One region of the Methylobacterium sp. BI1 genome, then DNA from elsewhere that is predicted to be linked to it. Evidence: predicted binding sites of a transcription regulator. Region 1 holds the regulator's gene; each other region holds the start of a gene.
The links. Region 1 encodes LexA, which represses DNA repair genes until DNA is damaged. Its sites were predicted from a motif close to TGTTCNNNNTGTGTTCNG; they were not measured.
Positions count from the first base shown of each region.

Region 2: a site for LexA is predicted at 5,370-5,387, ahead of AC1MGR_RS05665 (ImuA family protein). Genes of this name have one in related genera too.
Region 3: a site for LexA is predicted at 3,176-3,193, ahead of AC1MGR_RS19610 (PA0069 family radical SAM protein). Genes of this name have one in related genera too.

Region 1 covers NZ_CM155267.1:3,595,515-3,605,115, forward strand. Annotated here, with positions in the region: gene AC1MGR_RS16990 (F0F1 ATP synthase subunit B family protein) at 1-97, shown strand, start outside; gene AC1MGR_RS16995 (F0F1 ATP synthase subunit B family protein) at 190-675, shown strand; gene AC1MGR_RS17000 (ABC transporter ATP-binding protein) at 804-1,730, shown strand; gene AC1MGR_RS17005 (ABC transporter permease) at 1,727-2,488, shown strand; gene AC1MGR_RS17010 (alpha/beta fold hydrolase) at 2,506-3,270, opposite strand; gene AC1MGR_RS17015 (outer membrane beta-barrel protein) at 3,422-4,699, opposite strand; gene AC1MGR_RS17020 (FkbM family methyltransferase) at 5,045-5,875, shown strand; gene sfsA (DNA/RNA nuclease SfsA) at 5,907-6,614, opposite strand; gene AC1MGR_RS17030 (DUF937 domain-containing protein) at 6,757-7,554, shown strand; gene lexA (transcriptional repressor LexA) at 7,744-8,496, shown strand; partial or broken gene AC1MGR_RS17040 (ComEC/Rec2 family competence protein) at 8,490-9,601, opposite strand, start outside.
Region 2 covers NZ_CM155267.1:1,169,898-1,179,498, reverse strand. Annotated here, with positions in the region: gene AC1MGR_RS05690 (TIGR03862 family flavoprotein) at 34-1,269, opposite strand; gene AC1MGR_RS05685 (TerC family protein) at 1,458-2,483, shown strand; gene AC1MGR_RS05680 (N-acetylmuramoyl-L-alanine amidase) at 2,656-3,411, opposite strand; gene AC1MGR_RS05675 (molecular chaperone DjiA) at 3,408-4,133, opposite strand; gene AC1MGR_RS05670 (collagen-like protein) at 4,291-5,181, opposite strand; gene AC1MGR_RS05665 (ImuA family protein) at 5,413-6,267, shown strand; gene AC1MGR_RS05660 (Y-family DNA polymerase) at 6,170-7,744, shown strand; gene AC1MGR_RS05655 (TY-Chap domain-containing protein) at 7,864-8,433, shown strand; gene thiC (phosphomethylpyrimidine synthase ThiC) at 8,454-9,601, opposite strand, start outside.
Region 3 covers NZ_CM155267.1:4,142,663-4,152,263, reverse strand. Annotated here, with positions in the region: gene AC1MGR_RS19630 (uracil-DNA glycosylase) at 1-674, shown strand, start outside; gene ypfJ (KPN_02809 family neutral zinc metallopeptidase) at 778-1,689, shown strand; gene moaB (molybdenum cofactor biosynthesis protein B) at 1,775-2,332, shown strand; gene AC1MGR_RS19615 (hypothetical protein) at 2,531-3,052, opposite strand; gene AC1MGR_RS19610 (PA0069 family radical SAM protein) at 3,221-4,345, shown strand; gene AC1MGR_RS19605 (ribonuclease HII) at 4,311-4,940, opposite strand; gene AC1MGR_RS19600 (glycosyltransferase family 4 protein) at 5,008-6,087, opposite strand; gene AC1MGR_RS19595 (UDP-2,3-diacylglucosamine diphosphatase) at 6,084-6,905, opposite strand; gene AC1MGR_RS19590 (aminotransferase class V-fold PLP-dependent enzyme) at 7,491-8,699, shown strand; gene AC1MGR_RS19585 (D-2-hydroxyacid dehydrogenase) at 8,815-9,601, shown strand, end outside.

The DNA of each region.
Region 1 (9,601 bases):
TGAGACGGCGTCGGCGATCGTCGAGCGTCTGACGGGCCGGAGCCCGGACGAGGCCGCCCTCGCCAAGGCCCTCGACAGCGTCTCCTTCCCGCACTGAGACGGACGCCAAACCACACCTGACCGGCAGGACCCGAGGGTCGAAGACCCCGCCGGACCGCCGGACACCATCGAGTTGGGACGACGAGCATGTTGTTGGAAGCCGAATTCTGGGTCGCAGTCGCCTTCGTCCTGTTCATGGCCGTGGTCTGGAAGGTCGGGGGATTCAACCAGGTCACCAAGGGACTGGATGGCCGCGCCAAGCGCGTCCGCCACGAGCTCGACGAGGCCCGCCGCCTCCGTGAGGAGGCTGCCGGCGTCCTCGCCGACTACAAGAAGCGCCGCGCCGACGCCGAGCGCGAGGCCGAGGCCATCGTGGCGTCCGCCCGTGAGGAGGCCCAGCGGATCGCCGACGAGGGTCACGCCCGCCTGAACGACTTTATCGCTCGCCGCACCAAGTCGGCCGAGACCAAGATCGCACAGGCCGAGGTCCAGGCGACCGCCCAGGTCCGGGCCGCCGCCGCCGACGCAGCCGTGAAGGTCTCGGAAGTCATCCTGCGCGAGCGCATGCAGGGTGAGACGGCCGAAGGTCTCGTTCGCCAGAGCCTCGGCGAGGTCCGGACCCGTCTGCGGGCCTGATTTTTCCCTCTGCGACACCACGGAAAGCCGCCGCGAGGCGGCTTTCTCGTTTTTGGGGCCGTCCCACGTCGGCGGCGTGCTAGAAGGCCGCCCCGATCGCGCCGGCACCATGCCGCAGCGGAGTCCCGATGCAGCCGATCATCTCGATCCAGAACCTGTCCAAGGTCTACGCCTCGGGCCTCAAGGCCCTCGACGGAATCAACCTCGATATCGCCGAGGGCGAGATCTTCGCGCTGCTCGGGCCGAACGGAGCCGGCAAGACCACGCTGATCAGCATCGTCTGCGGCATCGTCACGGCGAGCGCCGGCCGCATCCTCGCGGGCGGGCACGACATCGCCCGGGACTACCGCCGGGCCCGTCGGCTGATCGGCCTCGTACCGCAGGAACTCACCACCGACGCCTTCGAGACGGTGTGGGCGACGACGAGCTTCAGCCGCGGGCTCTACGGCCTGAAGCCGGATCCGGCGCATATCGAGCGTATCCTGCGCGACCTCTCCCTGTGGGAGAAGCGCGACGCGCGGATCATGACCCTGTCGGGCGGGATGAAGCGGCGAGTCCTCATCGCCAAGGCCCTCAGCCACGAGCCGCGGATCCTCTTCCTCGACGAACCCACCGCCGGCGTCGACGTGGAACTGCGCCGCGACATGTGGCGGCTCGTACGCTCGCTGCGCGACACCGGCGTCACCATCATCCTGACCACGCACTACATCGACGAGGCCGAGGAGATGGCCGACCGCATCGGCGTGATCCGCAAGGGCGAGATCATTCTGGTCGAGGAGAAGGCCGAGCTGATGCGCAAGCTCGGCAAGAAGCAGATGACGCTGAACCTGCAGGAGCCGCTCGCCGCCCTGCCCCCGGCCCTGGCGCGGCACGATCTCACGCTGAAGCCGGACGGGCAGGATCTGGTCTACACCTACGACACCAAGGGCGAGCGCACCGGCATCACGGCGCTGCTGGCCGACCTCGCCGCCGCCGGCATCCGCTTCCGCGACCTCCAGACCAGCCAGTCCTCTCTGGAGGAGATCTTCGTCGACCTCGTGAAGGAACGCGCATGAACTGGTACGCGGTCCGCGCCATCTACGGTTTCGAGATGGCGCGCTTCTGGCGCACGGCGCTGCAGAGCATCGTGGCGCCGGTCATCGCCACCTCCCTCTACTTCGTGGTCTTCGGGGCGGCCATCGGATCGCGGGTCGCGTCCGTGGACGGGGTCGCCTACGGTGCCTTCATCGTGCCCGGGCTGATGATGCTCTCGCTCCTGACCCAGAGCATCGCCAACGCCTCGTTCGGCATCTACTTCCCGCGCTTCGCCGGCACGATCTACGAGATCCTGTCGGCTCCGGTGTCGCCCCTCGAGATCGTACTCGGCTATGTCGGCGCGGCGGCGTCGAAGTCGATCCTCATCGGGCTCATCATCCTGGCTACCGCCGCCCTGTTCGTACCCCTGCGGATCGAGCATCCCTTCGTGATGGCGCTGTTCCTGCTCCTGACGGCGGTCACCTTCAGCCTGTTCGGCTTCCTGATCGGCCTCTGGGCCGACGGCTTCGAGAAGCTGCAGCTTGTGCCGCTCCTCATCGTGACGCCGCTGACCTTCCTCGGCGGCAGCTTCTACGCCATCGAGATGCTGCCGCCGTTCTGGCGCGCCGTGAGCCTCGCCAACCCGGTGGTCTACCTGATCAGCGGCTTCCGCTGGGCCTTCTTCGGCACCTCGGATGTCGGTGTCGGCATCAGCCTCACGATGGCATTGGTCTTCCTGATCCTGTGCTTGGCCGGCGTGACCTGGATCTTCCGGACCGGCTACCGCCTGAAGAGCTGAGGCGCGGCGTCGCCCATTCAGGGGCGCTTGGCCAGGAAATCGAGGACACCCGTCCGGTGGCCACGGTCGCCCACGGCCGTGCTGTGGTCGCGGTTTGGCAGTTCGAGGGCCGTGCCGTTCGGGAACAGGGCCGCCAGCGCCGGACCGGAGCCCGAGACGGTGTCGAGGGTGCCGGTCGTCACCAGGGCCGGTGCCCGGATCTCGGCGACTTCGGCCCGTGACAGGGCCTGGCGCGATCCGCGCATGCAGGCGGCCAAGGCCCTCAGGTCGCTCTTCGTCTGCTCGGCGAAGGTGCGGAACGCGGCGGCCGTCGGATTCGGGGCCGGGGCACCGGGCTCCGCCTCCAGGGCCTCCGCGATCCCGTCCGGCAGGCCTTTGCCCTCCACGAGGTGCAGGCCGAGGCCGCCGAGCAGCAGCGAACGGACGCGCTCCGGCGCATCGAGGGCGAGGAACGCGGCGATGCGTGCGCCCATCGAGTAGCCCATGATATCGGCGCTGGGGATCGCGAGATGGTCGAGCAGGCGGCGGGCATCCTGGGCCATCAGATCCGCGCCGTAGGCCTCGGGGTCGTAGAGCTTCTGGCTCTCGCCGTGCCCCCGGTTGTCGAAGGCGATTGTGCGATAGCCCGCCTGGGTCAGGGTCCGGACCCACAGCGTGTTGACCCAGTTCACCGCATGGTTCGACGCGAAGCCGTGGATCAGCAGGACGGGATCACCCGACCCGCCGACGGCCGGGACGTCGATATAGGCGAGGGTGATACCGTCGGAATCGAAGCGCTGCATAAGCTCGGGCCTTATCGGGCGGGGCATGGTCCCGCCTCCTTGGACCGCTGCGCGCGCGGACGGAAGCCCTTCGGTGACGCGAGGCCGCAAATGAAAGCGGCGGCAGGTTTCCCTGCCGCCGCGTTTCGTCGAACCGGACCGTCGGATCGGATCAGAAGGTGATGCCGGTCTCGATCATGTAGCGCTCCTGCGAGGTCTTCAGGCCGGTGCGGCCGAAGCCGGTGCCGGCGAGACCCGGGACGATGGTGCTGATGTTGTAGAGCTGAACGGTCGAGAACTCGCCGCGGATGAAGTAGCGGTCGAAGGTGAAGGTCGGCGTCACCGTGAAGGAGAACGCCGAGCTGCCGGGACCGTAGAGGACGCTCGACTGACCGGCGAAGTTGCCGCGGGTTCCGCTCTGGGTGATGTACTCGACGCGGCCGGCCAGGGCGAAGTTGTCGGTGAAGGCGTAGCTGGCGAGCAGCGCGCCGCCGACGGTCTCGGCACCGGCGAGGCCGAGAACGGTATTGCTCTCGACGTTCGTGTACTGGACGTACGGCGTCACGATCCAGGGACCATCGGCGTAGGTGTAGTTGGCGCTGATGATGCTACTGTTCTGCAGCGTCTGGGGCGTGGCGAACTGGTAGCGCAGGCCGCGCGAGGTGAGGCCGTCGAAGTTGGTGTAGCTGGAGAAGTGCGTGCCGCCGTTGATGCCGACCGTGTTGGCGGCATCGATCTTGTAGGTGATCGCACCCGTGATCCAGTTGATCTCACCCGAGTAGAAGCCGTCGGTCGCGGCGAACGAGGCGGCCCACGGACCGTCCGAGTAGTTCACCTGAACGCCCTGGTTGATCACGTTCTCCTGGTTGAACAGGAGGCCGCGCGAGATGTTCAGGTTCTGGAAGGTGAAGGGAAGTTCCGAGCCGATCAGGGTCGGCATGCGGCCGCCCTGGACCGACCAGTTGTCGTTGATCACGTACTTGCCGAACACGATCGGAACCGGGGAGAAGAGCAGGTCGGTCTGATCGAAGGCGCTGAAGATCGGTGCGCCGAGGCCCGGGATCGTGTAGGCGCCGAAGGCAGCATAGAACTGGAACGGACCGTCGGCCTTCTGGATGAAGCCCATGAGGTTCGAGAAGTCGGCGCGCGCACCACGGTCGAGCGGAATGCCCGGGGGCGAGAAGGCGGCCGAAAGCTGGTTCGTCTGCGTGTAGAAGTATCCGCTCACCGCACCGCCGACATAGATGTCGCCGAAGGCGCCGAGGGTCAGGCAGGATGGGTTCGGGTTCTGCTTGATGACGCCGCCATAGGCCGGGAAGGTGATCTCGGCCTTGCAGGGCGCGGGCGGGGCGGGAACCGCCAGCACCTTCGCCGGCATGTCGGCTGCGAAGGCGCAGACCGAGGACAGCAGGACGGCGGAAAGGGCAAGGAGCGAGCGGTGCATGGCCATGGGAACTCTGCAGGAGAATTTGCGTTGGCGTGACGTTCTCAAAGGTTCCCTGTTACGGCAAAGCTATCCTTTGTGCAGACGCCTATTTTTCAGGCAATTTAGGCTGCTCGAAACTGGTTTCAGTCGTGGTGTTGCCACAATGGAACAGGTCTGACCACCACATCCGGCCTCGAGGATTTCCGGCAGCTTCCCAGGCGTTTCGCAGGCTCGGTCTCGATTGCGACCGCCTCCCTTCGCTTGAACCCGCTGCGGCGCGCAACTCAGTGCCGGATTTCCAGCGCCCTGCCGCCATCTCTTGACGCCTTCGCTTGCCGCCGCGCCCGTGCGCTGGCATCAGCACGCACGATGAAAGACACGCAGCCCTACGGCACCTACGCTCCCACCGGCCTCGTCGCGCGCATCGCTCAGCAGACGGGACGGATCTCGTATGCGAGCTGGGCAGGGCGACGCCTCGCCCTGTTCCTGCGTCGGGTGGCGATCGGGCTCTTGCGCGGCGCGCCCTTGGACGTGGAGCGCTACGGCGCGCGCATGCGGCTCTACCCCTACAACAACAACTGCGAGAAGAAGGTGCTCTTCACGCCGCAGTTCTTCGACCCGGAGGAGCGCGAACTCCTTCGGGCAAAGCTTCAGCCCGGCTGCACGTTCCTGGATATCGGTGCGAACATCGGCGCTTACGCACTGTTCGTGGCGGCCTTCGCCGGGCCCCGGGCCCGGATCCTGGCCGTCGAGCCGCAGCCCGACGTGTTCGACCGCCTCACCTACAACATCGGTCAGAATCCGTTCGGGACGGTCAAGGCTGTGGCTTGCGCGATTGCCGACAAGGCCGGAGAACTCACCCTCTTCGTGGACCCGCGCAACCGCGGCGAATCGAGTTTGAAGATCGTCGGGACGAACGAGGGCGCGCAGATCCGTGTGCCTGCCGTCCCCCTGCTGGATCTCGCGCTCGGAGAGGGCATCGCGCGCATCGACGCGATGAAGCTCGACGTCGAGGGCGCCGAGGATTTGATCCTCGAACCCTTCCTGCGGGCCGCACCCGCAAGCCTCCATCCGCGGCTGCTCATCGTCGAGAACGGCACCGATCAATGGCAGATCGACCTGCCGGCCCTGCTCGAGCAGAACGGCTATCGCCGGATCGCCCGGACCCGCCTCAACCTGATCTTCGAGCGGGCGGACTGACGGGCTCGCGCCGCCTTTCTCGGACGCGCCCCTAAAGCACCGGGATGGCGTCGGCCACGGTGATTCCACCCGGCTCGATGCGGCAGCGATGGGCGTAAACGGCCACGCCGGCTGCCCGAGCGATCTGAAGGGCGCGGTCGAAGGCGGGATCGAGGTCCCGGGCGGCGTCGAAGCGGTCTGCCCACATCTGCACCACGATGATGACCATGGCGCGTCCCCCGGCCGCGACGACGGCCGCGAGGTCCGTCATGTGGCGGGCGCTGCGGGCGGCGACGCAATCCGGAAATTCCGCGAGACCCGGGCTGCGCATCAGGTGGCAGTTCTTCACCTCGACATGGCAGGGCGGCATCCCCTCCCCGGTGGCGAGGAAGTCGACCCGGCTGGCCCGGGCGTAGCGGACTTCGGGGCGCAGGGCGGTGTAGCCGGCCAGGGACGGCAGCCCGCCAGCGGCGAAGGCCTCCGCCACCAGGGCGTTCGGCCGCATCGTGTTGATCCCGACCCACTGCCGGCCGCCGGGCAGGTCGGCCTCCACCAGTTCCCACGAGAAGGGGAGCTTGCGCGTCGGGCTCCGGACGTCGGCCAGGAGGACCCGCGCGCCCGGCACCGCCAGTCCCAGCATCGCCCCCGGATTGGGACAGTGGGCCGTGATCAGGGACCCATCGGCGAGTTGCAGGTCGGCGAGGAAACGCTTGTAGCGACGCACCAGGCGCGCCTCGAGCAGGGGCGAAGGGAAGCGCATCGCGGGTCCGGGGCAAGAAACAGGTTGATGCGGGCTCCCGTCGGCGGGGAATCGGGCGGTCATGAGGCGCCCGGGCTGGTCAGTGCTGACCGGATGCGACAGAATTCGCAGGGCGCGCCCGGGTCGATGACCGGGAAAGCCGTTGTTCGTCCGCGAGGCCGCCATGTTCAATCTGTTCGACATCCTCCAGGCGCAGGCGGGCGCCAACGCGCAGGGATTCGGACGGCAGTTCGGCCTGTCGCCGGAACAGAGCCTGCGCGCGATGGAAGCCCTGCTCCCGGCCCTGACCATGGGGCTGCAGCGGAACGTCGCTCAGGATCCGACCGGCTTTGCCCATCTCTTCAATCTCGTCGGCCCCAGCGCACCGAAGGCGACGAGCGCGACGCCGCAGATGGACATGCTGGTCCAGCAACTCTTCGGCTCGCCGCATCTGAGTCAGGCGGTTCTGCAGCAGGCCGCCGCCGTCAGCGGCGTTGCGATGCCGGCCTTGAAGCAGATGCTGCCGGTCATGGCCGGCATGGTGGTGGCGGGGATCGTCCACGTCATGATCAACCAGGCGCCTGCCGCCGCGCCGGCCCCCCGTGCCGAGGCGAACCCGTTCGGCTTCCCGGCCACTGCCTGGTCGGAGATGATGCAGGCGTTCCTGAAATCCGGCGCCAGTGCCCCGGCCGCCGCACCCGAGACGCGGTCGCGTCCCGCGCCGGCACGGCTCGCGGCCCCGCCCCGGCCCGAGCCCGCTGCACCGGACAGGTCAGCCGCGGAGGCGCCGTTCGACATGATGCAGCAGATGTTTCAGACGGGCCTGGAGGTGCAGCAGGAGAATGCCCGCGCGATGCAGCGCTTGTTCGACACCTTCTGGCAGAAGCCCCGCGACTCCACCGGGACGGGCGGGAATGACTCCGGAGACCAGCCGAAGGCAGGCCGGACAGGACAGCACTAGGCCGGGCCCCGCTTCCGGCGATGTCGGCAGGGGCAGGCCCGAGCGAAGCAATTTTCGGCTATCGCACCCTTCCTCTTCGAGGCTCCCAGCAGGAACCCTTGCAGAACACTTACGGAACGTTTAACGTGTTCGTGGTTTGTTTCTGGTGCCATCCGCCGCGCTCCGTGGCGCTAACGAAGAGTGTCCCGCATGTTGACGCGTAAGCAGCTGGACCTGCTCCAGTTCATCCAGCTCCGGATGCGCGAGAGCGGCGTTCCCCCGTCGTTCGACGAGATGAAGGACGCCCTCGACCTGAAGTCGAAGTCGGGTATCCACCGCCTGATCACGGCTCTGGAGGAACGCGGCTTTCTGCGCCGGCTGCCCAACAGGGCGCGGGCCATCGAGGTCATCCGGATGCCGGAGAGCCTGGGCGGTCATGCGGGCGCCCCCCGCGCAGCCCCGGTTCCCGAGGTTCGTCGGTTCACGCCGAGCGTCGTCGAAGGCGGCAAGGGCAAGGGTCTGCCGGCCGGCGCCTCGGTGTCCCGCCTGCCGACCACGCAGGCCACCGACGAGAGCGGCCGGGCCGTGACGATCCCGGTCATGGGGCGGATCGCGGCCGGTACGCCCATCTCGGCCATTCAGGAGCAGAGCCATTCGGTGACGATGTCTCCGGATTTCCTGGCCGGTGGCGAGCACTACGCCCTGGAGGTTCGCGGGGATTCCATGGTCGATGCCGGGATCCTCGACGGTGATCTGGTGGTGATCCGTAAGCAGGACACGGCCAATACGGGCGACATCATCGTGGCTCTCATCGACGACGAAGAAGCGACCCTGAAGCGTCTCCGTCGGCGTGGATCGTCCATCGCCCTGGAAGCGGCCAACCCGGCTTATGAGACCCGGGTCCTCGGCCCGGATCGGGTACAGATTCAGGGGCGCCTCGTCAGCCTCGTACGCCGCTACTGAAGGGGTTCCCCGTCCGGTTCGTCGCCGGATGGATCCGACGGATCGCCGGCCCGCTCAAGGGTCTCTGCCACCGTCGACGGTGTCGAGGGCGGAACCGGCGTACCCGACGGTTCCATCGGCTTCCGCAACGGTGTCGCGCGCCAGGGTACGATTTCGCCGGAATGCTTCGCCGTGGCGAGAGACGGCCCATCGCGGGTGAATCGGATCGACGTCGCGCCGTGCGACCCTAAGAAATCCCGGTCGACGATGATCGAGGCGGCACAGCCTGCCGGTGCGGATTGCCGGGTGATCAGGATCGCGGCCCTGGCGCAGTCCTCACCGAGCGCACGCTTGTCGGTGGTCAGGGCGAGCACGCGGCCGTCGGGCGTCGTCAGGGTACAACCCAGGCGATTACAGCGCGAGCCCTCGAACCCGAGGACGTCCTGCACTCGTCGGTCGTCTCCGTCGGCCTTGAGCCATTGTGCGAGCACGAAGGGGGGCGGCCGTCCGAGGGTGGCGAGGCGCCCGTTGCGTTCGCGAACGGCCGCGCCCGTCCCCTCACGATCGATGTAGACGTCGTAGCGATCCGGAAGGGCCGCACAGGCGATGCCGATTGCTGCCGGAATGAGGCCGAGCCAGCGCAGCGACGAGGCCGGGAGGGTCAGGACGATCAGCGCGGCCGCGAGACAGCCGAGGGCACCGGTGCCGAAGGCCGGGACCACCACGACGGCGTTTCCGAAACCCGCGATCCAGGTGGAAATGGTCAGCATTCCCCGCACGGCGAGGCCCATCGCCCACCAGACCGGCTGATCCAGGGCGAACGGATAGGCCAGGATGCCCAGAACCGCCGACGGCATCACCGCGAGGGAGACCAGCGGCAAGGTGAGCGCATTTCCGATGAGCCCGAACGGCTGCACCGTCTGAAAATGGTAGGTGGCGAAGGGCGCGGTGGCGATCTGGGCCACGAGGGTCGTCGCCAGCGTGCCGAGGACCGCCGTGATCGCGAGGGCGAAGATCCGGGGCAGCGGGCCGGCACCGTCGCGTCGCAGCGCGCGTCCGGTGATGAGCGGCGCGCAGGCGATCAGGCCCGCGACCGCTCCGAACGACATCTGGAAACTCGGGCCGA
Region 2 (9,601 bases), 2.4 Mb from region 1:
CCCGGGAGGGAGCCTTTTTCGTGGGTCGGCGCCTCACGCGTCCCTCTCCATCCAGGCCAGCATGCCCGCCGCCGCCGCGCGGCCCGAGGCGAAGGCACCCTGGAGGAGATAGCCCCCCGTCGGGGCCTCCCAGTCGAGCATCTCCCCCGCCACGAAGGTGCCGGGCCGCCGGGCCAGCATGAAGCCGGCGTCGAGTGCGCCGAAGCGGACGCCGCCCGCCGTCGAGATCGCCCGATCGAGCCCGCGCGGGGCCAGGAGGCGCAGCGGCACCGCCTTGATCAGGGCCGCCAGGGCTTCGGCCGACACCGGCAATGGATGCGCCGCCTCGCGCAGGAGGCCGATGCCCACGGGCGTCAGCGCCGCGGCCTTGCGCAGGCGGTTGGCCAGGGACAGGCCGGGCTTCGGATCGCTGAGCGCCCGCGCCAGGGCCGCCGCCTCGAGATCGGGCCGCAGGTCGAGCGTCAGCCGGGCCTCGCCGCGCTCGGTGGCGTCCCGGATCCGGTGCGCCAGGGCGTAGATCGCCCCGCCCTCGATCCCGTCCGCGCTGATCACGGCCTCGCCGCGCACGCGGATGCCGTCGAGGCCAAGGGCGATCCGCTTCAGGGGCGTGCCGGCGAAGCGCTCGGCGAAGACCGGCGACCACGCGACGGTGAAGCCGACATTGGCAGGCTTGAGCGGCGCCACCGCGACGCCGTCCCGTTCGAGCAGGGGCACCCAGGCGCCGTCGGAGCCGAGGCGCGGCCAGCTCGCGCCGCCGAGAGCCAGGAGGACCGGGCGGTGCCGGGTCTCGACCCGTCCGTCCGGGGTCTCGAAGATCGGGCCGCCCGCGTCCGACCAGCCGGTGAAGCGGTGGCGGGTCCGGATGCGGACGCCCAGCCCGTCGAGCCGCTGGAGCCAGGCCCGCAGCAGCGGCGAGGCCTTGAAGGCCTCGGGGAAGACACGGCCGCTCGACCCGACGAAGGTCGGCTGGCCGAGGTCGTCGCACCAGGCGCGCAGGGCGCCGGGCGGAAACGCCGCGATGGACCCGGCGAGCGCCCCGCCGTCCGGCTGGTAGCGTGCGAGGAAGGCCGGCAGCGGCTCGGAATGCGTGAGGTTGAGCCCGCCCCGTCCCGCGATGAGGAATTTGCGCCCGACGCTCGGCATCCGGTCGTAGAGGGTCACGGCATGCCCGGCGCGTGCCAGCACCTCCGCCGCCGCGAGGCCGGCGGGGCCGCCGCCGATCACGGCAGGTCCGGCCCCGTCCCGGCCATTGCGTTCGCTGTCAGTCATGCGCCCTGGGAAGCCGCCGGGGGGCGGCCCTGTCAAGCGTGACAGGTCGATGCCCTTGATTCGCCCGGTTCAGAGTCCCAACTGCGCCTCATCGGCTGCGGGCCCCTCTGGCGGGATGCTGCATGATGCGTTCCGTGATGTCGGAGCCGATGCTTTCTCTCCTCAAGAAGCATCGACGGTCCTGCGTCATGGTTGATTTTCTGTATTACGAGTGGCTCGGCAAGCCCGTGTGGATGTGGCTCGGGTTCCACGCCCTCGTGGCCGGGTTGCTGGCCTTCGATCTCGGTCTCCTGCATCGCGACAAGAACCACGAGATCGGCGTCAAGGAGAGCCTGCTCCTGACGCTGTTCTACTTCACCCTCGGCATGATCTTCGGCGGCTGGGTCTGGTGGTATCTCGGACCCCAGGCCGGCCAGGAATACGTGGCCGGCCTCGTGGTCGAGAAATCGTTGTCCATGGACAACGTCTTCGTGATCGCCGTCATCCTCACGGCCCTGGGCATCCCCCGCGCCGCCCAGCACCGGGTCCTGGTCTGGGGCATCCTCGCCGCCGTCCTGCTGCGCGGCCTGATGATCGGCCTCGGCGCGGCCCTCGTGCACCAGGCCGCCTGGGTGCTGTCGATCTTCGCCGCCTTCCTGATCTTCGCCGGCCTCAAGATGCTGTTCTCGAAGGACGAGGAGCCGGGCGACATCCGCGAGAACCGGGCCGTCCGGTTCCTGCAACGCGTCCTGCGCATCACGCCCGAACTGCACGGGCAGCACTTCATGGTGCGAAAAGCCGACCCGAAGACCGGCAAGACCGCCCTCTGGCTGACGCCCCTGGCCCTGGCGCTCATCCTCGTGAACGGCGCCGACGTGATCTTCGCCGTCGACAGCGTGCCGGCGATCTTCGCCATCACCACCGACACCTTCGTGGTCTACACCTCGAACATCTTCGCGATCCTCGGCCTGCGCGCCCTCTATTTCGCGCTGGCCGCGATGGTGGACCGCTTCGCCTATCTCAAGACGGCGCTGGCCTTCATCCTGATCTTCATCGGCGGGAAGATCGTGGTCGCCGATACCTTCGACCTCGTCCACGTGCCGCCGTGGGTCTCCCTCGCGGTCACGGTCGTGTTCCTGATCGCGGGCATCGCCTACAGCCTGTGGCGCACCCGCGGCACGGTGCCGGAGGCGGCGCACGGGCATGACGGCGGGGCGATGCAGCACCGGGCGTGATCGGATAACACTCCACCCTCTCCCCTCTGCGGGGGAGGATGGCTGCGGAGCAGGCGGGAGAGGGGGCATCTTCTCCGAAACCGGCGCTCCCCGCTCCCGACCCGCTGATGCGGGCCACCCGCTCCCGCATGGGGGGAGAGGAGAACGCGCCGCGTTCTGAGATCGTCAGACCTTACCGTCCCGGCAGCGCCGCGATCAGGTCGCGCAGGGTCGTGATGGTCGAGGCGTCGGCGACGCCGTCGACCCGGGCCGGCCGGAAATGGCGCTGGAACGCCGTCACCACCGCGCCCATGCGGGCGTCGAAGGTGGCGCTCACCGGCAGGTCGTAGCCGTAGAGGGCGAACATCGCCTGCAGGGCCTCGATCGGCGGGCCGGCATCGCCCTGCGCGAAGAACCGCCCGTCGCGGATCGGGGCCGGCGGCACCCAATGGCCGATGCCGGCACGGGCGAGGGTCTCCCAGGGGAAGTGCTCGCCCGGATCCTCCTTGCGCTCGGGGGCGATGTCCGAATGGGCGAGGATCCGGTGCGGGGCGAGGCTCCAGCGCTTGGCGAGGTCGCCGCACAGGGCGATCACGGCCTCGATCTGCGCACGAGGATAGGCCGGCAGGCCGCCCGCGTGGCCGCCATTCACGATCTCGATGCCGAGGGAGCGCGAGTTCAGGTCGCCGGTCCCGGCCCAGGAGCCCTGGCCAGCGTGCCAGGCCCGGCGTCCCTCGGGCACCATCTGCACCACGCGGCCATCCTCCAGCACCACGTAATGGGCCGAGACCTCCGCCACGGGGTTGGCGAGGCGCTGCAGGGCTGCGGCGGCGCTCTCCATGCCGGTGTAATGCAGGATGAGGTGGTCGACCGGGCCGGAGCGCCGCTCGCCGTGGTTCGGCGACGGGTGGACGCTGGTGGCGACGGGGCTCTCGGGCGTCGGTTTCACGTGAGGCCCCGCTCGCTGCTGATCCGGTCATAGGCGGCGTTGATGGCCGCGAGCCGGCGGGTGGCAATGGCCACCGCCTCCGGCGGCAGGCCGCGCGCGATGGCTCGGTCGGGATGGTTCTCCCGCACCAGGGCGCGGTGGGCGGCCTTCAGCCCGGCATCGTCGACATCGTGGTCGAGGCCGAGCACGAGGTAGGGATCGTCGGTGAGCCGGACGTGGCGGGCGGCGATGCGGCGGAACGCGGCCTCGTCGTAGCCGAAGGTCTCCGCCACTGCGCGCAGGTAGCGCTCCTCCGCCTCGTGGATGGCGCCGTCGGCCTTGGCGATGTGGAACAGGCCGTCGAGCACGTCCTCCAGCAGGGCCGGCTCGTCGTGGAAGGTGGTGGCCAATTGGCGGGCATAGGCCTCGAAGCCGTTCGCCGTGCCCTTGGCGAGGTCGAACAGGCGCTGCACGCCGGGTCGGGCGCGCTCCTCGACCTGCACCACCTTGGCGAAGGCCTCGACCTCGGCCGGCGTCACCACGCCGTCGGACTTGGCCATCTTGGCCGCCAGGGCCACGAGGCCGGTGGTGAAGACCACATCGCGCGGCGTGGTGCCGAACAGCGCGCCCTCGCGGTCGACCAGGAAGTGTCCCGCCACCCCGCCGACGAGGCCGCCGAGGGGACCGCCGATGGCGAGGCCGAGGCCGGCCCCGCCGAGCTTGCCCCAGATGCCCACGCTCATCGGGCGACCCCGCGGGCACAGGGAACGGGGCGGGAAGAGTGAGGAAACATGAACGGTATCGACACGGGCAGGATCGGCTTCGGCGCGAAACGAAGCGCGTCCTTACACCGGACGGCTCCGTTTCGGCGAGGGGCGATCGCCCGGGTCGCGCGTCCGCTCAGCGCTTGGCGCAGAGGCCGACGAGGCCCTGGCTCTCGCTGGGGCAGGCTGCGCTCAAGGTTCCGTCGGCCCCCGCCGTCACGATGGCGCTGCCGCCCTTCAGGCAGAGGGCCGAGGCCAAGATCTCGGTGCCCTCGCAGGAGATCGCGCAGCCCGAGGCCGGGCAGGTGTCCTGGCGCACCACCCGGAACGGGGATGCGGGTGCGGCGGTCGCCAGGGCGGCCTGACCGGCGTCGCCCTTCTGACCCACCGGGCCGCGCTCGCCGGCCGGCCCCTTCGCACCCATCTCGCCCTTCGGTCCGGCTTCGCCCTTCGAACCCGTGTCTCCCTTCGGACCCGGTTCACCCTTGGCCCCCGGCTCACCCTTGGGGCCGGCCTCACCCTTCATCCCCGGTTCGCCCTTCGGTCCCTGGGGACCGGGCAGGCCGGCGACGCCCTGCGGGCCGGCGGGACCGGTCTCGCCCTTGTCGCCCGTCTCGCCCTTCTGCCCCGTCTCGCCTTTGGGGCCGGGCTGGCCGGCGGGGCCGCAATTGGCGATGACCGCCTCGCGCTCGTCCTCGCCCGCCTTCAGGGTGGCGATGCAGTTGGTGGGCACGTAGGGCAGGCGGAAGACGAAGCGGCCCCGGCTGTCAGCAATGATCGAGATGTCCTCGTCGAGCACCACCACCGTGCCGGGCTTGCGCACGCTGCCGGAGATGCGGAGGTCCCCGTTCTCGAAGCGGGCATCGTAGACCTGGATCGGCTGCGACACGACCTGGGGCCGGCGCCCCTTGGACGCGGCCCGGGACGCATCGCCCCCGGGTTGGGCCGCCGTCTGCGCGGCGGCAGGGAGCCCTCCCGCGACGGTGATCAGGCCCGACAGGACCACGAGGGCACGAGCGAGACGCATGAAGTTCTCCCGGCTGATCCGCGTCTTGTGCGCGGCAGGTGAGGAGTGCTGCCCTGCCCTCGCCACAGGGTCAAGGGTGGCACGGAGGCGGGCTCGGGGGACGCCATCCACAGGCATCCACAGCCTTCCACAGGCCAAGTCCTTGAGCCGCAGCGAAATTCTGAATCGCCCCGGAAACCGATTGAGTGTGTTCCTGTTTTGTTCTTAGCGTAGCGGGAAGGAGCGGAGCCGATGAAACAGAGCCCTGAAGACCCTCCCGATGCGGAGACCGAGATGGCGTCGACGGACCGGGCGGATGGGGCATCGCCGTCCCGGGATTCCGAGCCCCTGGACGGGAAACCCGTGGATTTGGCCGCCCTGCGCGACCTCGTGGCCCATCACGGAGGGGCCTCGGTCCTCCGGGGGGCCCTTCCTTTCGGCATCCACGACGTGGATTCGCGCCTCGCGCAGGGTGGACTCGCCCTCGGGCAGTTGCACGAGATCGCCCCCGCCCAGGTGGGCGACGAGCCGGCGGCCCTCGGCTTCGCCCTGGCGCTGGTGGCACGCCACCTCGCCCGGGTGCGGGGCGAGGCCCTGCTGGTGGTGGGCCAGGGCCACCCCCTCCCCTACGGGCACGGGCTCGCCGGCCTCGGCCTCGACCCGGGGCGGCTCCTGCTGTTCGAGGTGGCCAGCGACGGCGACGCCTACCGGGCCCTGGAGGAATCCCTGCGGGCGCAGGGGATTGCCGCGGTGGCGGGCCTCGTCGACGCCGCCCTGCCCCTGGCCCAGAGCCGCCGGCTCCACCTGGCGGCCGGGCGAACCGACCTGCTCCTCCTCGTGCTGCGGCCCCCCGAGGCGGAGAGCCCCAACGTGGCGGCGACCCGCTGGCGGGTCGCCGCCGGCAAAGCCCTGCGCGACCGCTTCGGCTGCATCGAGCGGCCATGCTGGCAGGTGACCCTCGACCGAAGCCGCAATGGGCGGACCGGACACTGGCTTCTGGAGTGGGATCATGCCGCGCATCGTTTCGGTCTGGCTGGAGCACTGGCCGGTCACGCGGCTGAGGCGGGCGCGGGCCTGCCCGACCGGCGCGTCCAGCGCTCGGGCTGACGGCGCTCAGGAGGATGGCCCCCTGGTGGTGGCCGCGATGGAGGCCAACGGCCTGCGCCTGATCGCGGTGGACGCCGCCGCCCGGGCCCTCGGCCTCGAGCCCGGCGAGACCCTGGCCCGGGCCCGGGCCCGGATCGGCACGCCCGTCTCCGTCCATCCCGCCGACCCGGAGGCGGACGCGGCCGCCCTGCATCGGCTCTGCCTCTGGGCCAAGCGCTACACCCCGATCGTGGCGCCCTACGGCCCGGCGGAGGGCGGCGACGGGTTCTTCCTCGACATCGCGGGGGCGAGCCACCTGTTCGGGGGCGAGGCGCAGGTGCTGGCGGACCTCGCCGAGCGCCTGTGCGCGGGCGCGATCCCGGCGCGGATCGCCCTCGCGGACACGCCCGCCTGCGCCTTCGCCCTGGCCCGCTACGGCGGCGGCGGCCTGGTGGCGCCCGGATGCAACGGGGAGGCCCTGCAGGCCCTGCCGGTCTCGGCCCTGCGCCTCGATCCGGGCACGGCGCAGGCCCTGGCCCGCCTCGGCCTGCGCCGGATCGGCGACCTCGCCGCCGCGCCCCGGGCGCCCCTGGCCCGGCGCTTCGGCGAGACCCTGCTGCTGCGCCTCGACCAGGCCCTCGGCCGCCGGCCCGAGCCCCTCGTCACGGCCGAGGACCCGCGCGACTTCGAGGCCGTGCGCGGCTTCCTCGAGCCGATCGGGCTGCCGGAGACCATCGTCGCCACGGCCACGGGCCTGATGGAGGGGCTGGCTCCCCGGCTGGAGGCGGCCGGCCTCGGAGCCCGGGCGCTGCGGCTGTCCCTGACCCGGGTCGACGGGGTGGTGCGGACCCTCGACCTCGGGATGAGCCTGCCGAGCCGGTGCCCGGCCCAGCTCGCACGCCTGCTGAGCCTGCGCCTCGATCGCCTCGGCCCGGCCCTCGATGCCGGCTTCGGCTTCGAGACCGTGGGCCTCGCGGTCACCGCCACGGGCACGATCGCACCGCGTCAGGGCCTGCTGGTGGAGACGCCGGCCGAGGGGGGCGGCGCCGGGCCCCTGGGCGATGCCCTGCGCCAGCGCCTCGGGCGGCGGATGATGCGGCTCGGCTTTCGCGCGAGCCACCTGCCCGAGCGGGCCGACCTCGTGGAACCCTGGCGGGCGGATCGCCCGGCGCCGGCAGCCCGGCCCGATCCGGCGTCCAGCCCATGCCTGCCGCCCCGGCCCCTGGTGCTGCTCAGCCGGGGCGAGGCCGCCGAGGACGTCATCGCCCTCGCCCCCGACGGTCCGCCGCACCGCTTCCGCTGGCGCCGCCGCCTGCACCGCGTCGCCCATGCGGACGGGCCCGAGCGCATCGCCGACGAGTGGTGGCGGGCGCCGGGTCCGCTGCGGGACTACTACGTGGTCGAGGACGAGGCCGGCCGCCGCCTCTGGGTCTACCGCGAGGGCTTCCCCACCATGGAGACGCCCGCGCGCTGGTTCGTGCACGGGCTGTTCGCGTGAGCGGCATCGTCCCGGCAAGCCCGGCCGAGGCCATCGACGCAATTTAAGATTGCATTGCGCGAAAGATCGCGCATTCTCGCGTGGCTCGCACGCATCGGTCGGGTTCTGGAATCGCCAGGATGAATGCCACCCCGGGGATGCCTGTCGGCCTTCGATCCATCGGGACCGCACTGGTGGTGATCGCCGCCGGTTCCGTGTCGGCCGCAGCCCCGGCGGATCGCGGACGCGCGGAATTTGTCGCGACCCATCGATGCGCCGTCGTCGAGCGGCTGCGCAGCATTCACCGGCTCGGCCCGACCTCCACCTCGCGGGATCGTTTCCTCGTCGTGAGCGATGCACATGTGGGCCAGAGCTACGTCCAGTGCATCTTCTTCGATTCGGATACCCAGATGCACTGCGAAGCCTCCTCGGCGGCCTATGGCCCCAGGACGGACACCCTTCGCTTCGAACTCTCGCAGCCTTCGGCCCAGGCCCTTGCCCGACTGGGCTTCGCTCAGGCCGATCCGGTAAGGAACTATGTCCGGGAGATCGCCCTCGGGACGCCGCCTGATTTCGACGTCGCGGCCACGCTCATGCTGAGCACGCTCCATGACGCGTACGGCGCCCGGTCGGACACCCAAATCGCGTTCAAGGCACCGAGGGCGATCCTTCCCCTTCGTCCTTGCCCCGGACCGGTCAAACGCCGGTGACCGATCCGGGGACGAGCGGCCTATTCCGCCGCGTCGACGTAGAGCTTGCCGCCCTCGGCCTGGAACTCGGCCGATTTCGCCGCCATGCCGGCCTCGCGCTCGGCCGCGCTCAGGGGCGCGGCCTCGCCCAAGACCTGCCCGGCCGCCTCCATCGCCAGCACCTCGGCGCGCAGGTCCTGCGTGATCTTCATCGAGCAGAACTTCGGGCCGCACATCGAGCAGAAATGCGCGACCTTGTGGGCGTCCTTCGGCAGGGTCTCGTCGTGGTAGGCACGGGCCGTGTCCGGGTCGAGGGAGAGGTTGAACTGGTCCTCCCAGCGGAAGTCGAACCGGGCCCGCGACAGGGCGTCGTCGCGCAGCTGCGCCGCCGGGTGGCCCTTGGCGAGGTCGGCGGCATGGGCCGCGATCTTGTAGGTGATCACGCCTTCCTTGACGTCGTCGCGGTTGGGCAGGCCGAGATGCTCCTTCGGGGTGACGTAGCAGAGCATGGCGCAGCCGAACCAGCCGATCATCGCGGCGCCGATGCCGGAGGTGATGTGGTCGTAGCCGGGGGCGATGTCCGTGGTCAGCGGGCCGAGGGTGTAGAACGGCGCCTCGCCGCACTCCACGAGCTGCTTCTCCATGTTCACCTTGATCTTGTGCATCGGCACGTGGCCGGGGCCCTCGATCATGGTCTGGCAGCCCTTGTCCCAGGCGATCTTGGTCAATTCGCCCAGGGTCTCCAGCTCGGCGAACTGCGCCGCGTCGTTGGCGTCCGCGATGGAGCCGGGGCGCAGGCCGTCACCCAGGGAGAACGAGACGTCGTAGGCCCGCATGATGTCGCAGATCTCGTCGAAGCGCTCGTAGAGGAACGACTCGCGGTGACCGGCGAGGCACCAGCGCGCCATGATCGAGCCGCCGCGGGAGACGATGCCGGTGACCCGGCGCGCGGTGAGCGGCACGTGGGCGAGGCGCACGCCCGCATGGATCGTGAAGTAGTCGATGCCCTGCTCGGCCTGCTCGATGAGCGTGTCCTTGAAGACCTCCCAGTCGAGCTTCAGCGGGTCGCCGCCGACCTTCTCCAGGGCCTGGTAGATCGGCACGGTGCCGATCGGAACGGGCGAGTTGCGCACGATCCAGGAGCGGATGTTGTGGATGTTGCGGCCCGTCGAGAGGTCCATCACCGTGT
Region 3 (9,601 bases), 550 kb from region 1:
AGTTGCCCCCGCGCCGGCCGACACCGCCGCCGACCCGAACCTTCGGACAATCGGCGTCGGCCAAGCCCGGCGAGGCCGCGGGCGATGCCCGCGCGCGGGCAAAGGACGTGCAGACCCTGGAGAAACTGGAAGCCCTGCTTGCCGGCTTCGACGGCTGCCCCCTGAAGTTCACCGCCAAGAACCTCGTCTTCGCCGACGGCAATCCGGCGGCGAAGTTGATGTTCATCGGCGAGGCGCCGGGGGCCGACGAGGACCGGGTGGGCAAGCCGTTCATGGGCCGCTCGGGCAAGCTCCTCGACCGCATGATGGCGGCGATCGGCCTCGACCGGACGAAGGCCTACGTGACCAACATCGTGCCGTGGCGGCCACCGGGGAACCGTAACCCGACCCCTCAGGAGGTCTCGATCTGCAGGCCGTTCATCGAGCGGCAGATCGAACTCGCCGATCCTGACCTCATCGTCTGCCTCGGCAGCCCGGCGACCCAGGCGATCACCGGCACAAAGGACGGTATCCTGAAGGCGCGCGGTCGCTTCTACCCCTACCACGTCGGGGGGCGCGAGATCCGCGCCCTGGCGACGCTGCATCCGGCCTATCTTCTGCGCCAGCCGTTGCAGAAGCGCCTCGCCTGGCGGGACTTCCGGACGCTGCGCGCCGCCCTCGACGGGAAGGCGTGAGCCCGCTAGGGCCAGCGCCCAAGCGGAACCGTATCCCGCGACCGCGACTTACTTCACGCGGGCGTGTGTGACGCCGCGTGGCCGGACAGGGTGTAACGAGATCATGCGCTGGGAAGATTTCCGCTCGTCGGACAATGTCGAGGATCGGCGCGGCGAAGGTGGCGGCGGCGGTGGGTTCGGCTTTCCCGGCGGTGGCGCCGGTGGCCTCGGCATCGGCACCATCGTCATCCTGTGCATCATCGGCTGGGTCACGGGCATCAACCCGGCGATCCTGATCGGCGGGGCCGAGCAGATGTCCGGCGGCGGGCGCCCGCGCCAGGAGCAGGTCGATCCGCAGACGCAGGCCCAGCGCAAGACCAAGCCCACCGACGAGAGCGGCCGTTTCGCCGCAGCGATCCTCGGCAATACCGAGGACGTGTGGAAGGAGGTTCTGCCGAACCAGACGGGCCGACAGTACCGGCCGACCGCGATGGTTCTGTACACCGGTGGTACGCGCAGCGGTTGCGGTTCGGCCCAGGCCGCCATGGGGCCGTTCTACTGCCCGATCGACAAGAAGGTCTATCTCGACACCTCCTTCTTCAAGGAGATGGAGCAGAAGTTCGGCGTGAAGGGTGACTTCGCCTACGCCTACGTTATCGCCCACGAAGTCGGACACCACGTCCAGGACGAGCTCGGCATTCTCGGCAAGGTCCAGGGACGTCAGCAGAACGCATCGAGCAAGACCGAGGCGAACCAGCTCTCCGTGCGCATCGAGCTCATGGCCGACTGCCTCGCGGGCGTCTGGGCGAAGAATTCCAACGACAAGTACAACGCCCTCGAGCAGGGCGACATCGAAGAGGCGATGCAGGCGGCGAGCGCTATCGGCGACGACAAGCTCCAGAAGCAATCGCAGGGTTATGCCGTGCCGGATTCCTTCACGCACGGTTCGTCCGAGCAGCGGATGCGCTGGTTCATGACCGGCTATCGCAGCGGCCAGACGAAATCCTGCGACACGTTCCGGGCCGCGCGTAACTGAGGTGCAGCCGACGCGCTGTCGGGGAGTGGGGCTTTCGCGTACGATCGTTCCCGTCCCACCCGCGTTCGGTTGAAGGCATTCCATGATGGTCGCATCCGATAAGACCCGCAGCTTCATCCCGCTGGCGATCGCGGTTCTCACGGTGTCGGACACCCGGACGGACGAGGACGACCGCTCCGGCGACACCCTCGTCGAGCGCCTCAGGGCCGGCGGTCATTCTCTGGCGGCTCGTGCCATCGTTCCCGATGAAGTCGCGGCGATCCGCGAACAGGTCGAGACATGGAGCCGGGACCCGGCCGTCGACGTGGTCATCACCACGGGCGGCACGGGGTTCACGGGACGCGACGTGACGCCCGAGGCGATCGAGCCGCTGTTCGAAAAGCGCATGGACGGCTTCTCGGCCGTCTTCCACCGTATCTCCTACGACAAGATCGGGACCTCGACCCTGCAATCCCGCGCGACCGCAGGGGTCGCGAACGCCACCTACATCTTCGTGCTGCCCGGCTCGCCCGGCGCCTGCCGCGACGCCTGGGATGGCATCCTGGCCGCGCAGCTCGACTACCGCCATCGCCCCTGCAATTTCGTCGAGATCATGCCCCGCCTGGACGAGCATCTGCGCCGCGGCGCATCCATCTCGGTCTAGGGATCAAACTGGCCCGGACGCATCGATCCGCGATCGGTCTCCCGGGTCGAAGACCATCAGCATTCTCCGCAGCCATCGGGCGCTCCGGATTCGCCGCTGAAAGACGTGATCACCGAATTGCTGCGCCGTTCAACCGTCAGGAGAATGCGGCGGGTCGGTTGGCGAAACTATCGGGCGGCTTGGTTTCCCGCTTAAGCCTCAAGCCCTGTCGAGACGCGCGGAGAGCCGACGGGCCTTCAGGCGGCGGGCGAATTTCGGACCGGCGAGCAAGCGGTCGCGCCTGACGAGATCGCCGGGCCGTGGGGCGGTCACGCCGATCACGCTTTCCCCCCGCGCGGCGATCCGTGCGGGCAGGCCGGTATGCGGACGGCGCAGGCGGGCCAGCGAAACGTCGGGTCGGGCAGTGCCGATGAACCGATCAAGGAGGCGGATCCAGCCCTCGGCCGGAACGTCGCCAGCTTCGAGGCACAGGAGCCAGTCCCGGCGGGCGGCCTTGGCGCCGGCCGACCAGGGCGAGGCACCGCGCCCGCGGAGAACGACCTTGGCACCGGTCGCCTCCGCAACCGTTTCGATCGTCGCATTCGCCGCGGCCACGATGATCACCGCATCGCCGACGAGCCCCGCCGCGACGCCAGCCACCAGCGCGCCGAGGGTATCGACAAGCTGATCGATGGAATCGGGATCGGTGGGCCGGGTCACGGAGATGAGAGCCGAGATCATGCGCGCGCATACCGCATTTTTGCGTCGCGCAAAGCCATCGCATGGCGACGCATCGCCGGCGGAGGGGTGGAAATGCTGAGTGACAGCCGATCTGCCTGAAATATCCGCAGTCTCGTTGTTGTATGTTCGTGATATGTTCTCATCCGTCTCAACGGATGAGCCTGTTCCATGCCCGATGCCATCTCCGGCCCTTCGCAGCTCGGCCTGGGTTCGTCACATCGGCTGCCCGCAACGACGCCACAACCGGCCGTCCGTAGGGGTCGGGGGGCCACGGCCAATCCGAGTGGACGATTCGAGGCAACGCACCGGGAGGCCTTCGACGACGGATGGTCCGGTACCGACGAAGCGGCGCCCCTGCGCACGGAGGTGCGACCGGAGCACGCCCGGACCCTCATCACCCGCAACACCTCGCCCGATATCTCGTTCGACCGCTCGATCAATCCCTATCGCGGCTGCGAGCATGGCTGCGTCTACTGCTTCGCCCGCCCGAACCACGCCTATGTCGGCCTTTCGCCGGGACTCGATTTCGAGACCAAGCTGTTTCGAAAGGTCGATGCCGGCGCCCTGCTTCAGCGGGAACTGTCGGCTCCCGGCTACAGTCCGGCCACCATCGCCCTCGGTACCGCCACGGACCCCTACCAGCCGATCGAGCGGGAACATCGCGTCACCCGCGCGGTGCTGGAAGTCCTGGCGCGCTTCCGCCACCCCGTCGGAATCGTGACGAAGTCGAACCTCGTCGTGCGCGACCTCGATCTCCTAACCGATCTCGCGCGGGACGGCCTCGTGAAGGTGGCCATCTCGGTGACCACCCTCGATCCTATCCTGGCACGCAGGCTGGAGCCGCGCGCGCCGCATCCGCAGAAACGCCTGGATGCGATCGGCCGCCTGAGCGCGGCTGGCATTCCCGTGATGGTCATCGCCGCGCCGGTCATTCCTTCGCTAAACGACCACGAGCTTGAGGCGATCCTCGCCGAGGCGCGCGAACGCGGCGCGGTGGAGGCGAGCCACGTTCTCCTGCGCCTGCCGCTCGAGCTCGATGACCTCGTGAACGACTGGTTCGCCGAGCACTACCCCGGTCGCCAGCGCCACGTCATGTCGCTGGTCCGCGCTGCGCGGGGCGGAAAAGCCTATGATGCGAGCTTCGGCACGCGAATGACCGGTACCGGCGCCTATGCCGACCTGATCTGCCAGCGCATGCGACTGGCCCGGCTGCGCCTCGGCTATCCCGAAGTCCGACGGCGCCTGCGCACCGAGCTGTTCAGGGTGCCGACGGACCAGTTGAGCCTGTTCTGACATCGTAGGCGCGCGTGAAGCTGAGGCGGTGATGGGGTGAGCGGCCGCGGCGTGCGAGGCCGGCGAGGTGGAGGCGCGTGCCGTAGCCGACATTGCTCGCCCAGCCGTAATCCGGGTAGCGGCCGGCCAGCCGCCGCATCAGGGCATCGCGCAGGGTCTTGGCCACGATGGAGGCGGCGGCGATCTGCGGCACCAGCCGGTCGCCCCCCACCACGGCGTGGCCCGGGAGGGTCAGGCCCGGAACCGTATCGCGGCCGTCGACCCAGACCGGCGCGTCGAGGTGGAGCGCGAGGACCGCGCGCCGCATGGCGTCGAGGGTGGCGGCGCGTACGTTGATCCGGTCGACCAGGGCGCGCGACCCGGCTGCCACCGCGACGCGGGCCCGGGCCCGGATCAACGGCGTCAGCGCCTCGCGCTCCGCCGCCTTCAGACGCTTGCTGTCATCGAGGCGCGCCAGGATCTCGGGCGGAAACGCGGCCGGCGCGAACCATACCGCTGCGACGATCACCGGGCCGCAGAGGGCGCCGCGCCCGACCTCGTCGCAGCCGATCACGACTGGGTAGGTCTCCGCCAAGCATGGGTCGAAGGGCGGCATCGGGCAGGGTCCGGGGCAGGGGGCGGATCCGTTTCCCCTAGCGTGGGTGGCTAGACGGGTCCACGCATCAGCCGAGTTCCACGATGCCTTGCGACGTCGAAGCCGCGGCCCGGAGGCGCGCGGGCGTGCTGCCATGGGCGCGGGCGATGTTGTCGTAGAACTGGCGCGCGCTCTCGGCCCAGGTGTAGCGCAGGGCTTCTCGGCGGCAGCGTTCCCGCGAAATCGCGAGGGTGGCGAGGGCGGCGGAACGCAGGTCTCGATCGAGCACGCCGGCACCGGTGCGGCCGATGACGTCGAGGGGGCCGGTAACCGGATAGGCGGCCACCGGAACGCCGCAGGCGAGGGCTTCGAGAAGCACGATCCCGAAGGTGTCGGTCAGGCTCGGAAAGACGAAGACGTCGGCGGCTGCATAGAGGGCGGCGAGGGCGGCGCCCGTGCGGGTGCCGAGGAACCGGGCCTCCGGTGCAATGCCCGCGAGGCGGCCCCGGTCCGGGCCGTCCCCGACGATGACCTTGGTGCCGGGCAGGTCGAGGCGCAGGAACGCCGCGAGGTTCTTCTCCACGGCGAGCCGTCCGACGGAGAGGAAGATCGGCCGCGGCAGGCCGGCGAATTCCACCGGCTCCGGCGCGCTCGGTGCGCAGGGTCGGAACAGCTGGGTGTCGACGCCCCGCGTCCAGCGCATCAGGTTGGTGAAGCCGCGCGCGTCGAGGTCGCGCTCCAGGGAGGGGGTCGAGACCATCGTGCCGTTGGCCGCACCGTGGAAACGGCGCAGCCAGGCGTAGCTCCAGGCTTCCGGCACGGGGGCCCGGGCGGACAGGTATTCCGGGAAGCGGGTGTGATAGCTCGTGGTGAACGGACGACCATGGGCGAGGCAGTAGCGCCGCGTGGCATAACCCACCGTCCCTTCCGTGGAGATATGGACGTGGGTGGGACGCAGGTCGTCCCAGAGGCGCGCCACGTGCCGCTTGGTGGCGTAGGCGAGGCGGATCTCCGGATAGCCCGGCAGGGGAACGGACGCGAAGTCCTGGTGAGTCAGGAACACTGGGTCGAAGCCGTAGGCGGCACCTGCCGCGGCCATGTTCTCCAGGGAGCGGACCACCCCGTTGACCTGCGGATGCCAGGCATCCGTCGCGATGAGAAGTCTCACGCGACCGCCCGGGCTCCATCGGGCCGTGGGCGGCCGACGAGATCGGCGCGCGCGGTGCGGGCCCGCAGCAGGCTTGGATAATGCAACACCTCCATGGTGCCGTCGTAGTGCTCGACGATGGCGGTGCAGGATTCCACCCAGTCGCCAGTGTTCAGGTAGCTCAGGCCGTTGATCTGCCGGTTGGCCGCATGGTGGATGTGGCCGCAGATTACCCCGTCGGCCCCGACGCGCTTGGCCTCGGCGCTCAGCAGCTCTTCGAACTTGCCGATGAAGTTGACGGCGTTCTTCACTTTGAGCTTGGCCCAGGCCGAGAGCGACCAATAGGCGAGGCCGAGTCGGCGGCGAGCCGTGTTGACGTAGGTGTTCACGAAGAGGGCGAAGGTGTAGGCGCCGTCTCCCAGGAAAGCCAGCCACTTGGCATGCCGGACCACCATGTCGAACTGGTCGCCGTGAATGACGAGGTAGCGCTTGCCGTCGGCGGCCTCGTGCACGCGCTGGTCGGCGATCTCGATCCCACCGAAGGTCATGCCGATATAGTCGCGCAGGAACTCGTCATGGTTGCCCGGCACATAGACAAGCGTCGAACCCTTACGCACCTTGCGCATGAGCTTCTGCACGACGTCGTTGTGGCTTTGCGGCCAGTACCAGCCCGACTTGAGTTGCCAGCCATCGACGATGTCGCCGACGAGGTAGATCTCGTCCGCATCGTAATCGCGCAGGAATTCGAGCAGCAGATCGGCCTGGCAGCCCTTGGTGCCCAAATGCATGTCGGACAGGAACAGGGTCCGGACGCGGGTCGTCTCGGTGTCTTCGCCCACGCTCGCCTCCGGGACAGCCTCCGATGTCAGCAGCCAAACCGGATTCCCGTATCAGTTTGATGACGTTGGCCCCGCGAGACCCGGCGCCTTCTGCGCCGCGACGTAAGCTCTTCTTCCACAAAAAAAATTTTGATTTGAGACCAAGTATTTCGGGTTTTCCTTTCGGCAGGAAGCCGGGCATAGTCCCGCTCAAGGTGCCCCACCGGGCCGCGTTCGAGAACGCATGACCGGAGCCCATCGAGGCGAACTAAGGGTGCCGTCCCCGGGGACGACGACGCTGAAACGGCCCAGCGGTCAGCGCGTGTCGCGCGACCCGGCCCATGGAGAAGAGGCTTGAGGTATTCGGTGGCGCGCGCGGCGACGGGCGTCGAGGGGAGACCTTCGGCGCGGACGGACTTAGGTCTCGTCTCTGTCCATCCGTCGCGCGCGAGCGATTTCGTCCCGCGATTCATCTGACCAGCGGTCGCCAGGAGCATTCGGGATCGTCCCGGGACGCTCCGTGCGATCCGCCCCAACCCTCGGCGCATCATTGTCGCCGCACGCCAGGGGCGTGTGGGCGCTAACGTGAGAAACGGAGAAAACACCATGGCGGCAACGCGACGTCCCGGCCGGAACCATCTGTTCGTCCCGGGCCCGACGAACATCCCGGATCGCGTGATGCGCGCGATGATGGTCCAGTCCGAGGACCACCGCTCGGTGGATTTCCCGGCGCTGACGAAGCCTCTCTTCGAGGACACCAAGGCTGTCTACGGCTCGAAGGACGGCACCATCTTCCTGTTCCCGGCCTCCGGCACGGGCATCTGGGAATCGGCGCTCTCGAACACCCTGTCGCGTGGCGACAAGGTGCTGGCCGCCCGCTTCGGCCAGTTCAGCCACCTCTGGATCGACATGGCCCAGCGCCTCGGCCTCGAAGTGATCGTCCAGGACGAGGAGTGGGGCACGGGTGCGAACCCGGAGCGGATCGGCGAGGCCCTGCGCGCCGACAAGAACCATGAGATCAAGGCCGTCATGGTGGTCCACAACGAGACCGCCACCGGCGTCACCAGCGATGTCGGCGCCGTGCGCAAGGCCATCGACGCCGCCGGCCACCCGGCCCTTCTCTTCGTGGACGGCGTCTCCTCGATCGGGTCGCTGCCGTTCAAGATGGACGAGTGGAAGGTCGATTGCGCGATCGCCGGCTCTCAGAAGGGCCTGATGCTCCCCGCCGGCCTCGGCGTGATCTGCGTCAGCCAGAAGGCACTTAAGGCCGCCGAGACCTCGTCGGGCCAGAACGACCGCCTGGCGCACGTCTACTTCGACTGGGCCGACCACCAGAAGCAGAACCCGGCCGGCTACTTCCCCTACACCCCGCCGCTGCCGCTGCTCTACGGCCTGCGCGAGGCGCTCGCCTGCCTCAACGAGGAAGGTCTCGAGAACGTCTATCACCGCCACCACGTGCTCGGCGAGGCAACCCGCCAGGCCGTGGCGGCCTGGGGCCTGAAGACCTGCGCCAAGGAGCCCAAGTGGAACTCCGACACCGTCACGGCGATCCTCGTGCCGGAGGGCGTCGACGCCGCGGCGATCATCAAGCACGCCTACGTGCGCTACAACCTGGCGCTGGGTGCCGGTCTGAGCCAGGTCGCCGGCAAGGTGTTCCGCATCGGCCACGTCGGTGACATGAACGAGCTGTCGCTCCTGGGCGCCATCGCGGGCGCCGAGATGGCGATGCTCGACCATGGGGTGAAGGTGCAGCCCGGCTCGGGCGTCGCCGCCGCGTCGAGCTACCTGCGCGAGAACCCGCTCGCAAAGGCCTGATCGACCGTGCCGGAGCGGACGACCCCGCTCCGGCACACCTGACGCATTTTATCTGTGACGTGCCCGATCCGCGGCATGTCCATTCGTGACGTGGCCGGTTCGGCCAGAGGATTCCATGACGAAGAAGATCGTGTTCCTCGACCGCGAGTCCCTGGACGCCAAGGTCCGTGAATTCAGCTTTCCGCACGAATATGTCGAGTACGAGTCGACCTGGACGCCGGAGGAGATCGTCGAGCGCTTGCAGGGTGCCGAGATCGCGCTGATCAACAAGGTCCCGATGCGGGCCGACACCCTGAAGCAACTGCCCGACCTGAAGCTGATCGCGGTGGCCGCCACCGGCACCGACGTGGTCGACAAGGAGGCCGCCAAGACCCAGGGCATCACCGTCGTCAACATCCGCAACTACGCCTTCAACACCGTGCCCGAGCACGTGATCGGCCTGATGTTCGCTTTGCGCCGGGCGATCGTTCCCTATGCCAACTCCGTGCGCCGGGGCGATTGGGCGAAGTCGACCCAGTTCTGCTACTTCGACTACCCGATCCACGACATCGCCGGCTCCACCCTCGGCATCGTCGGCTACGGGGCCCTGGGTAAGTCGATCGCCAAGCGCGCGGAAGCCTTGGGCATGAAGGTCATCGCCTACGACGTCTTCCCCCAGGAGGGTCTCGTCGACTTCGAGACGATCCTCACCGAGTCCGACGTCATCACGCTGCACGCGCCCTTGACGCCCGAGACCCGCAACATGATCGGCCGCGAACAGCTCGCAAAGATGAAGAAGCATGCGCTCCTCATCAACACCGCCCGCGGCGGCCTCGTGGACGAGGAGGCCCTGGCCGAAGCCCTCAAGGCCGGTACCATCGGCGGCGCCGGCTTCGATGTGGTGATGACCGAGCCGCCGAAGA